DNA from 3 places in the Clostridium sp. CS1-1 genome. Region 3 is predicted to be linked to each of the others. Evidence: riboswitches for the same ligand, from Rfam matches in the RefSeq annotation. Region 3 holds a riboswitch; each other region holds the start of a gene.
What was found. Region 3 has a riboswitch for S-adenosylmethionine ahead of AC0N0V_RS02015 (O-acetylhomoserine aminocarboxypropyltransferase/cysteine synthase family protein). Riboswitches for the same ligand answer to the same signal wherever they lie in the genome.

Region 1 (3,282 bases), 310 kb from region 3:
TTTAATCTTTCTATATCATTATCTAATACCTCTAAGGTTCTATCTCCAAACTTTTCAACAATTTTCTTAGCAGTAACAGGGCCTATACCTGCTATTATTCCAGAGGCTAAGTACCTTTCAATCCCTAAAATAGAACTTGGCACTATTTCTTCACATGAGGATACCTTAAACTGCTGACCAAATTGCGGATGTAATACCCATTCACCACCCAATTTTAGATTTTGACCTTCAGTTATGTATGGTATACAACCAACTATTGTTATAGTTTCTTTTCCACTTTTAACCCTAGACACTACGTAACCATTTTCCTCATTTTGAAATACTATATCTTCCACAACACCCTGTATTTCTTGCATAAGCTCGCTCCTATTTCTTTTTTGTGTTTCACTTTCACTTTATTTTAATTATAACATATTTTTTATAGTTAGTAGTTGAGAGTTAGAATTTAAAATTTCAACTCTTCACTCTTAATTCTTAACTAGTAAAAAAACTCTTATGCACAAGCATAAGAGTTTTTTTACTATAAATATTTCTTTATTTCTTCAACTTTACTTAAACCTTCCCATGGAACATTTACATCAGTTCTTCCAAAATGTCCATAAGCTGCAACTTGTTTGTATATCGGTGTTCTTAAATTTAATTCATTTATTATAGCAGCAGGTCTTAAATCAAACACCTTATTTACTATTTCTATGATCTTACCATCATCTATTTTACCTGTTCCAAAAGTATCAACAGTAATAGATACAGGTTTAGCTACTCCTATAGCATAAGCAACTTGTATTTCTAGCTTATCTGCAACTCCAGCAGCAACAAGGTTTTTAGCAACCCATCTTGCAGCATATGCAGCAGATCTATCAACCTTAGTTGGATCTTTTCCCGAGAATGCTCCACCGCCATGTCTACCATATCCACCATAAGTATCAACAATTATTTTTCTTCCAGTTAATCCTGCATCTCCTTGTGGGCCTCCAACAACGAATCTTCCTGTTGGATTTATAAAATACTTAGTATTATCATCTAAAAGATTTGCTGGTATAACAGGCTTTATTACATGCTCTAACATGTCTTTTTCTATTTGTTCACGAGTTGTCTCTGGATCGTGTTGAGTTGATATAACTATTGCATCAACTCTAACTGGTTTATCATTTTCATACTCCACAGTAACTTGTGTTTTTCCATCTGGTCTTAAGTATGTTAAAGTTTCACTTTTTCTTACTTCAGATAATCTTCTTGAAAGCTTATGAGCTAGACTTATTGGCATAGGCATATATTCAGGTGTTTCATTTGTAGCAAAACCAAACATCATTCCCTGATCTCCTGCACCTACAGCTTCCATTTTATCCATTTGTCCCATTTTAGACTCTAGAGCTTCATCAACTCCCATAGCTATATCTGATGACTGTTCATCTATTGAAGTAAGAACCGCGCATGTATCACAGTCAAATCCAAATTTAGCTCTAGTGTATCCTATTTCTTCTATAGTCTTTCTAACTAATCTTGGGATATCAACATAACAGTTAGTTGATATTTCTCCCATAACCATAACCATACCTGTAGTAACTGCTGTTTCGCAAGCTACTCTTCCATTTGGGTCTTTTTCTAATATAGCATCAAGAATAGAATCTGAAATCTGATCACAAATTTTATCTGGATGTCCTTCTGTAACTGATTCTGAAGTAAATAATCTTCTCATCACTTTGCCTCCTTTAAAACTTTTAAAATTAAAAATAAAAACCCCTTCTATAAGAAGAGGTTAAATAGCTTAACAACTCTCTTATCTTGCAGATCATTACTGCAGGAATTGGCACCTTAGCTTTAAAGCTGGTTGCCGGGTTTCATCGGGCCCTTTCCCTCCACCTCTCTTGATAAGAGTTATATTCAATTTTATATTATGTACTATGTATTTTTTAAAGTAAAATGCATTATGTCTAAAAAAAATAAAACACTTAAAAAGTGCTTTACTTATGGTGGAGGAGGACGGATTCGAACCATCGAAATCAATGATAACAGATTTACAGTCTGCCCCCTTTGGCCACTCGGGAACTCCTCCATATTTACTTGGTGCTGGCAGCAAGAATCGAACTCGCGACCTACTGATTACAAGTCAGTTGCTCTACCTGCTGAGCTATGCCAGCTTATTAATATTAACTTTTGGTGGGCACAACAGGGATCGAACCTGTGACCCCCTGCTTGTAAGGCAGGTGCTCTCCCGGCTGAGCTATGCGCCCTTATTATGGTGGAGGAAGATGGATTCGAACCATCGAAATCAATGATAACAGATTTACAGTCTGCCCCCTTTGGCCACTCGGGAATTCCTCCATATTTGCTTGGTGCTGGCAGCAAGAATCGAACTCGCGACCTACTGATTACAAGTCAGTTGCTCTACCTGCTGAGCTATGCCAGCTTATCTTGTTCTGTCGGTTTGTTTCTCAACCGATCTGACATGGATTAGTATACAATGTTATAAGAATATTTTCAACCCCATATAAGCTCATTTAACCAATATTTAGCTGTAATTTCTTTAAATTACTATGTATTTCTAATTTTTTCTCACTAATTCATTTTTATTTTTATCTTAAATTATAATAACTTGTCGACACAGAACATTTTACATAAACAGAGTTCTTGGCATCAGATGGAGTTTTAACTCCACCTGATGCTTAGAAATCGTTATCCAGGGACGTAGCCGCTCGCAACGTACCCTTGTAGAAAAGCAGATATCCCAAATCTCTGATTTGGTGATAGTCGCTTTCACAGAGTGCGAGGGAGTAAAGAGCGGGTAGTCATCGGATAAATACAATTTAATAATTACTAGATGATTATTTTTTCTAAATCTCTCTAATATCTTTTTAAATTAATGTCCTCGGCTTATGGCCTTGCTGCATAAGGGTTATAGAAAGATAAATAAAAAATAAACTGTGACAATCTATAGGCACAAGTACCTTTTTTGTCCCAGTTTTACTATTGCTCTATCGTTTCATTGATTGCAAGCTTACTTTCAATATATCTAATTTTATCATATTCTTTATCTGATAGTCTTTCTTTAAGTAATTTCATAACATCTCTTATATCGCTATTATCTGCTTTTATAAGATATTCTTTTACTTTCTGATAATCAACTACTGATAGCTTACTTGATACAGACATCAACTTAGATTTATCCGAATCTGTTAAACTGTGAATATTTCCATTCTCTGAATAATTGAATACAGCTATTTCTTCTTTTTTCTTATTTTTAATATCTTGCTTTACTGTAACGGAATTCTTATCATTTTTCTT
Region 2 (3,282 bases), 1.6 Mb from region 3:
AAAAGAATAAAATTTAAGGTCACAGTTACAATTAAACTGTGGCCTTAAGAATTGGTTATGAATTTGAAGGGAGATAAACAAAATGGAAATACAAAGATATATAGATCATACAATACTTAAACCAGAAGCAACAGAACAGCAGGTGATAAGGCTATGTGAAGAGGCTAGAAAATATAATTTTGCATCTGTTTGTGTGAATCCTTATTATACATCTTTAGTAAGAAAAGAACTTGAAGGAACAGATGTAAAAACTTGTGTCGTAATTGGGTTTCCTTTAGGAGCTAATACTAAAGAGGTTAAGGCCTTTGAGACAGAAAATGCCATTCAAAATGGAGCTCAAGAGGTTGATATGGTAATAAATGTTGGTGCCTTGAAGGATAAAATGTATGATGTTGTCGAAGAGGATATAAGATATGTTGTGGAACAAGCGAAAGGAAAGGCATTAGTCAAGGTTATTATTGAGACTTGTTTATTAACTGAAGAAGAAAAGGTAAAAGCTTGTGAACTGTCAGTTAAGGCTGGTGCAGATTTTGTAAAGACTTCCACAGGATTTAGCTCTGGTGGAGCAAAAGTAGAGGACGTGGTCTTAATGAGAAAAACTGTAGGAGCTGATGTTGGAGTAAAAGCTTCTGGGGGAATTAGAGATTTTGAGGCTACAAGAGCCATGATAGAAGCTGGTGCTAATAGAATTGGGGCAAGTGCAGGAATAAAAATTGTTGAGGAGTCTTCAAAGTAATAGGATATTACTGAGAATATAGTACTGGGTTACGTTAGTATGCCGATTATTACTATATTCTTTTTATTTGTATTGGTTAGTTATTATTCAAAAAGGACAATTGTGAAATATGAAATATTTGAATTGATATCTTTCAAATAGTGGTTGACTTTATTCTGTTAAATTGATATAATACAACAGTAAAATTAAATAGTAACTTCTTATCAAGAGTGGTGGAGGGACTGGCCCTATGATACCCGGCAACCCAAAAGTACGATGTGCTTTTAAAGGTGCTAAATCCAGCAGGTTTTACCTGGCAGATGAGGAAAGGTGTATTAACTTCTTGATTTATCTGCAAGAAGTTTTTTTATTGTCTAAAATTATGATACAAAGAACTAAAGATTACACCATTTATGAGTTTTAACATCAAAATTTAAATTGAAGGTTGTCTTAAAACAGTATAAATCAATAGCAATTTAAATAAGTTAGAACTTAACATCAATTGAAAAAGAGGAGGAGTTTATAATGAGTCAAAACAAAACAGGAAACCCATGGGCATTATTGCCATTTTTAATTTTTGTGGCTGTGTACATAATTACTGGAATTGTAACTAATGATTTTTATGCTTTGCCAGTTACGGTACCATTCTTAATAGCAGCTTTAGTAGCATTAGCCATGAATAGGAAGGAAAGTTTTAATAATAAATTAGAAAGATTTTGCTTGGGAGCTGCGGACACAAATATTATTTTAATGTGCATAATATTTATATTAGCTGGTTCCTTTGCTCAGGTAGCAAAGGATATGGGGGCTGTTGATTCTACTGTTAACCTTGGGTTAAGCATTTTGCCGAGTAATATTTTGATTGCAGGTGTGTTTATTATCGGATGTTTCATTTCAACTTCAATAGGGACTTCAATGGGAACAATTGCGGCTATAGCGCCTATGGCGGTAGGACTAGCTACTAAAACCGGTGTTCCAGTAGAACTTGCGTTAGCAGCGGTAGTAGGTGGAGCGATGTTTGGAGATAATCTTTCGATGATTTCAGATACAACAATAGCTGCTACTAAAACTCAAGGTTGTGAATTGAAAGATAAGTTTAAAGTTAATTTCAAAATTGTTCTTCCAGCAGCTGTAATAACCGCAATTATCCTTGCTGTCATTACAAGTGGAAAGGAAATTGCTTTAGTTGGTAATTATAGCTATTCGTTAATTAAAGTACTTCCTTATGTATTTGTCTTAATAGGTGCTTTAATTGGAGGGAATGTAATTCTGGTACTGATATTTGGTACTTTGTTTTCAGGGGTAGTGGGAATGGCAACAGGTGCCTTTAATTTAATAGGCTTTGCTCAATCGGCTGGAAAAGGAATTACAGGTATGTCTGATTTAGTTATCATGTCACTTTTGATAAGCGGAATGGTAGAGTTAGTTAAATATAACGGCGGAATTGATTTTATTATTAATTTTATAACAAAACGAATTAAGAGCAAAAAAGGTGCTGAATTTGGAATTGCTGCGCTTATAAGTGTAGTAGATGCATGTACAGCCAATAACACTGTAGCAATAGTTATGGTTGGTCCATTAGCAAAGGATATTGCAGATAAATTTGGAGTAGATCCAAGAAAGTCGGCTAGTCTATTAGATACTTTCTCCTGTTTTATTCAGGGAATTATACCTTACGGAGCTCAGATACTTGTAGCTGCTGGTGTAGCTAAAATATCTCCTATTTTAGTGATGAAGTATTTGTTCTATCCTTATTTAATGGGAGCTTGCGCTTTAATAGCAATTCTAACTGGATTACCTAAATTGAGACCGATAAATGTTAAGAATAATGAAGATAATAAAAAAACTGCTTAATGCTTGTAGTGTGAGTAAAGTGAAATAAAACTAGACTATAATGTCAGATAAGTTTTGAAGTATGAGCCAAGTAAACTCATACCTCAAAAGCTTATTAGCTTTTAATTTACGGATTTTTTAAGTCATAAAGATAAGAATATATGTTATGGTCAAATATAATCTATATTATATAATTTTTAAGTTAAGTTTAAGTATGAGTTTAAATGTTTGGTGCATTCATATATAAAAAATTATATTATATTTATGATTTAAATTGGCCTTAAGAACAGGAGATTTTATGATCAATGTAGAATAAATAAAGTAGGTCAAAAATTTGCACTTGTCATAAAGTGGAACTTGAGCCAAGTGGTAATATTAAGTCAGGTAATCATCGGATAAGATTTAAGTAGTTTTCAGGTAAATGGTAATCCACATCTGAAGAAAAAATCATTTCATATTTACAGCCATGAAATGATTTTATAACTCATAAAAAAGGTTTAGTTTTTATTGACTAAACCTTTTTTATTTACATACCTATAGGTAGATTATAATGTTTTAAAGGTACATCATTATTCTGCTCTTACAATATTAGGATTCTGCTTGAATATCTCTTTCTTTTCCTAAAAAGAAAACAGCTAGTGCCTCAGGTCCTCCATATGCTCCTACAACAGGACCAATGTAACTGATAATTACATCTTTAACTTTTACCTTACTTAATATAAGATCTTTTAATA
Region 3 (3,282 bases):
CTTAGATTGTCTGAGCGTCGGCGAGTTATCGAAGATTCTTAGTTTTTCGTAAATCCTGAGCTTTAGACTTCTTAAAAATATTTAACGTACCGAAAATTGGTATTATTTCTCGGAGGGTAAGTCTACTTTCGGTGTTGCTTATCTATAAAAAGGACAATTGGCAATATGTTTTTACCATTACTTTCATTTTAGGAGTAAACAATGCTAATTGCCAATTGCCTAATACACAGTATTAACTTATTAAAGTATTGAGGGCTAAATTTGATCTAATGCAGCAGAAAGATCCTCAATTAAATCATTAGCATCTTCGATACCAATAGAAATTCTTATAAGTTCAGGTCTAACTCCTGCCTGAATTAGTTGTTCTTCATTAAGCTGGGAGTGAGTTGTAGAGGCTGGATGAATTATTAATGATTTAGCATCTCCAACGTTAGCAAGGTGTGAAAATATTTCTACCCCTTCTATTATCTTTTTACCAGCATCAACTCCACCTTTTACTCCGAAGGTGAATATAGAACCAGCTCCTAGAGGAAGGTATTTTTTTGATAAATTGAAGTACTTATTTCCTTCTAGCTCTGGATAGCTAACCCATTCAATCTTAGGATGATTGTTTAAGAACTCTACAATTTTTCTAGTGTTATCAACATGTTTTTGTACTCTAAGTGATAGGGTTTCAAGGCCTAATATTAGTAAGAAGGAGTTAAATGGTGATATACAAGCGCCTAAGTCTCTTAAAAGGGATACTCTTAGTTTAGTGATGTAAGCAGCAGCACCAACAGCTTCTACAAATTTAAGGCCGTGATAGCTTTCATCAGGTTCTACAAGTCCAGGGAATTTTCCATTATCCCAGTTGAATTTTCCTGAGTCTACAACTATGCCGCCTATAGATGTACCGTGTCCTCCAATAAACTTTGTAAGAGAATGAACTACTATATCTGCACCAAATTCAATTGGTCTGCAAAGATAAGGTGATGCAAAAGTGTTATCTACTATTAGAGGAATTCCATGCTTATGTGCAATATCTGCAACGGCTTGGATATCAACAAGGTTTATCCCTGGATTTCCTATGGTTTCTATATATACTGCCTTTGTCTTTTCAGTTATAGCAGCCTCAAAGTTTTCAGGTTCATCTGGGTCTACAAGATTAACTTTAATTCCAAAGTTTTTAAAAGTGTGGGAAAATAAAGTATATGTTCCTCCATAAAGTGTAGCAGCAGCCACTATTTCATCTCCAGCACCTGCAATGTTTGTTATTGCATAAGTAATTGCGGCCATTCCTGACGCAGTAGCCACGGCACCAACTCCACCCTCAAGCTGAGAAACTCTTTCTTCTAATACAGCTGTGGTCGGGTTCGTTAACCTTGTATAGATATTTCCAACTTCTGAAAGACCAAATAAGTTAGCAGCATGTTCCACGCTATCAAAAACATAAGATGATGTTTGATAAATTGGAACCGCTCTTGATTTGCTGCTTGCATCTGGTGTATGTCCTCCATGTGCTTGAATAGTGTCAAATCTTAATTTTCTTGTCATAATAAATTCCTCCTTAAATAATTAAAGTTTAATATTTGAACGGAACTTCTATGTTGAGAATTCGATATAAGTTATTAGATTCTAATATTTGGTAAAATAAAAAACTTCTCGTGCAAATGAGACACAAGAAGTTTTAATCTTCATGCTTCTCATCTTTCAGGTTTTCACCTGCTGGAATTAGCACCGTTGAATATATATTCAGGTTGCCGGGCATCGTAGGGCCAGTCCCTCCGCCTCTCTGGATAAGAAGTTCCGTATTCGATTGAGATTATGATACCAAATATTAGAATATGATGTCAATACCCTAAAAAAAGTTTTTGAAATTATATTGAAATCAACTTGCATAGAAGTGCGGATAATTCTAAAGTTTCAGTCATAAAAGTTTTTTATACTACTTTCAGGCTAAGAATACCATGAGGAATAATATGGACTAGTGATTAATATAATTATTTTATATGTTCGACTATAAAAAAGTTCAAGGATTCTCTAATTACTTGAATTATAGTTATTTTAAGCGGTTTAAAAAATTTAATAAGCTAAGTAATTATATATTGACAAGCTTTTTAAAAAGTATTATGATTACATAAAATGTAATTGAATATAGTTTTCTTATCAAGAGTGGTGGAGGGACTGGCCCTATGAAACCCGACAACCGGCATTTTATTTTGAATGTATCGGTGTCAATTCCTGCAGAATAATGGTTATTCTGACAGATAAGAAGAACGGCCTAAGAATATTTGAGAGAATTTCTAGAGCTGCTTTTCTTATGGAAAAGCAGCTCTTTTAAATTATAGATAAAACAACACAAAGATAGACGTACACTCCGGGATATATTAGCGATTCTTCTGCACCATAAATACTTTTTAATTCGTCTAAAGCTTGGCTACAAGGAAAAGCCAAGAACTTCGATAAACTCGCTGTCGCTCAGACATATCGAAGTTCTAAGCTTTTCCTTGTAACCTCGCTAAGACTCACAAAAAAGTATTTAAATGTGCTTCAGAATCACTAATATATCCCTCTGTATAGGTCAAACTTCTAATTTGTATATCTATATAGATATCGCAATTCAAACTTTGACTTATGAATGTGCTAGAACCGAGTAAATTGAGGGAATTGTTTATGTTCATAAGTCTAGATTTGAAGTTGTTCATCTATATGAAGAGATTGAGAAAAAATGTATATTTATTGTATGATCGGAGGTAGTAAATGTTTATAAAAGATATATTGTCGAATAAGAAATTAACCTTATCATTTGAAATATTCCCACCTAAAAAGGATAAATCGTTAGATGGTATGTATAGAACTATTGAGGAGCTAAAAGAACTAAATCCAGATTTCATAAGTGTAACTTATGGAGCTGGGGGAAGTAGTAAGGATAGGACAATTAAGTTAGTTTCAGATATAAAAAATAAATTTGATATAGAATCAGTAGTCCACTTGACCTGTGTAACTTCTACGAGAGAGGAGATTAAAAGCATTTTAGGAGAACTTAAAAATAATAATATCAACAATGTTCTCGCTCTAAGAGGAGATATACCAAAAAAATTTATAGCAAAAGATAATTTAGATTATAAGAATTCTAAAGATTTAATCTGTGAATTGAAAGAAAGGAGAGATTTCTGTATATCTGCAGCGGTTTATCCAGAAGGACATTTAGAGTACAAAGACATAGATGGTGAAATAAAGCATCTTAAAGAAAAGGTGGACTGTGGAGCGGAAGTCTTAATTACTCAGCTTTTCTTTGATAAT

Region 1: linked by a shared signal. The riboswitch ahead of metK (methionine adenosyltransferase) and the one ahead of AC0N0V_RS02015 (O-acetylhomoserine aminocarboxypropyltransferase/cysteine synthase family protein) in region 3 are both predicted to bind S-adenosylmethionine.
Region 2: linked by a shared signal. The riboswitch ahead of AC0N0V_RS09630 (Na+/H+ antiporter NhaC family protein) and the one ahead of AC0N0V_RS02015 (O-acetylhomoserine aminocarboxypropyltransferase/cysteine synthase family protein) in region 3 are both predicted to bind S-adenosylmethionine.

What each region holds. Positions count from the first base shown of each region.
Region 1 is NZ_CM148680.1:152,415-155,696, reverse strand. It holds gene recD2 (SF1B family DNA helicase RecD2) at 1-356, opposite strand, end outside; gene metK (methionine adenosyltransferase) at 521-1,696, opposite strand; SAM riboswitch class I at 1,775-1,875, opposite strand; tRNA gene AC0N0V_RS00765 (tRNA-Tyr) at 1,969-2,053, opposite strand; tRNA gene AC0N0V_RS00760 (tRNA-Thr) at 2,063-2,138, opposite strand; tRNA gene AC0N0V_RS00755 (tRNA-Val) at 2,156-2,231, opposite strand; tRNA gene AC0N0V_RS00750 (tRNA-Tyr) at 2,238-2,322, opposite strand; tRNA gene AC0N0V_RS00745 (tRNA-Thr) at 2,332-2,407, opposite strand; gene AC0N0V_RS00740 (hypothetical protein) at 2,965-3,282, opposite strand, start outside.
Region 2 is NZ_CM148680.1:2,057,378-2,060,659, forward strand. It holds gene deoC (deoxyribose-phosphate aldolase) at 83-736, shown strand; SAM riboswitch class I at 934-1,042, shown strand; gene AC0N0V_RS09630 (Na+/H+ antiporter NhaC family protein) at 1,241-2,569, shown strand; gene AC0N0V_RS09635 (DegV family protein) at 3,137-3,282, opposite strand, start outside.
Region 3 is NZ_CM148680.1:462,861-466,142, forward strand. It holds gene AC0N0V_RS02015 (O-acetylhomoserine aminocarboxypropyltransferase/cysteine synthase family protein) at 256-1,533, opposite strand; SAM riboswitch class I at 1,680-1,782, opposite strand; SAM riboswitch class I at 2,140-2,253, shown strand; gene metF (methylenetetrahydrofolate reductase [NAD(P)H]) at 2,740-3,282, shown strand, end outside.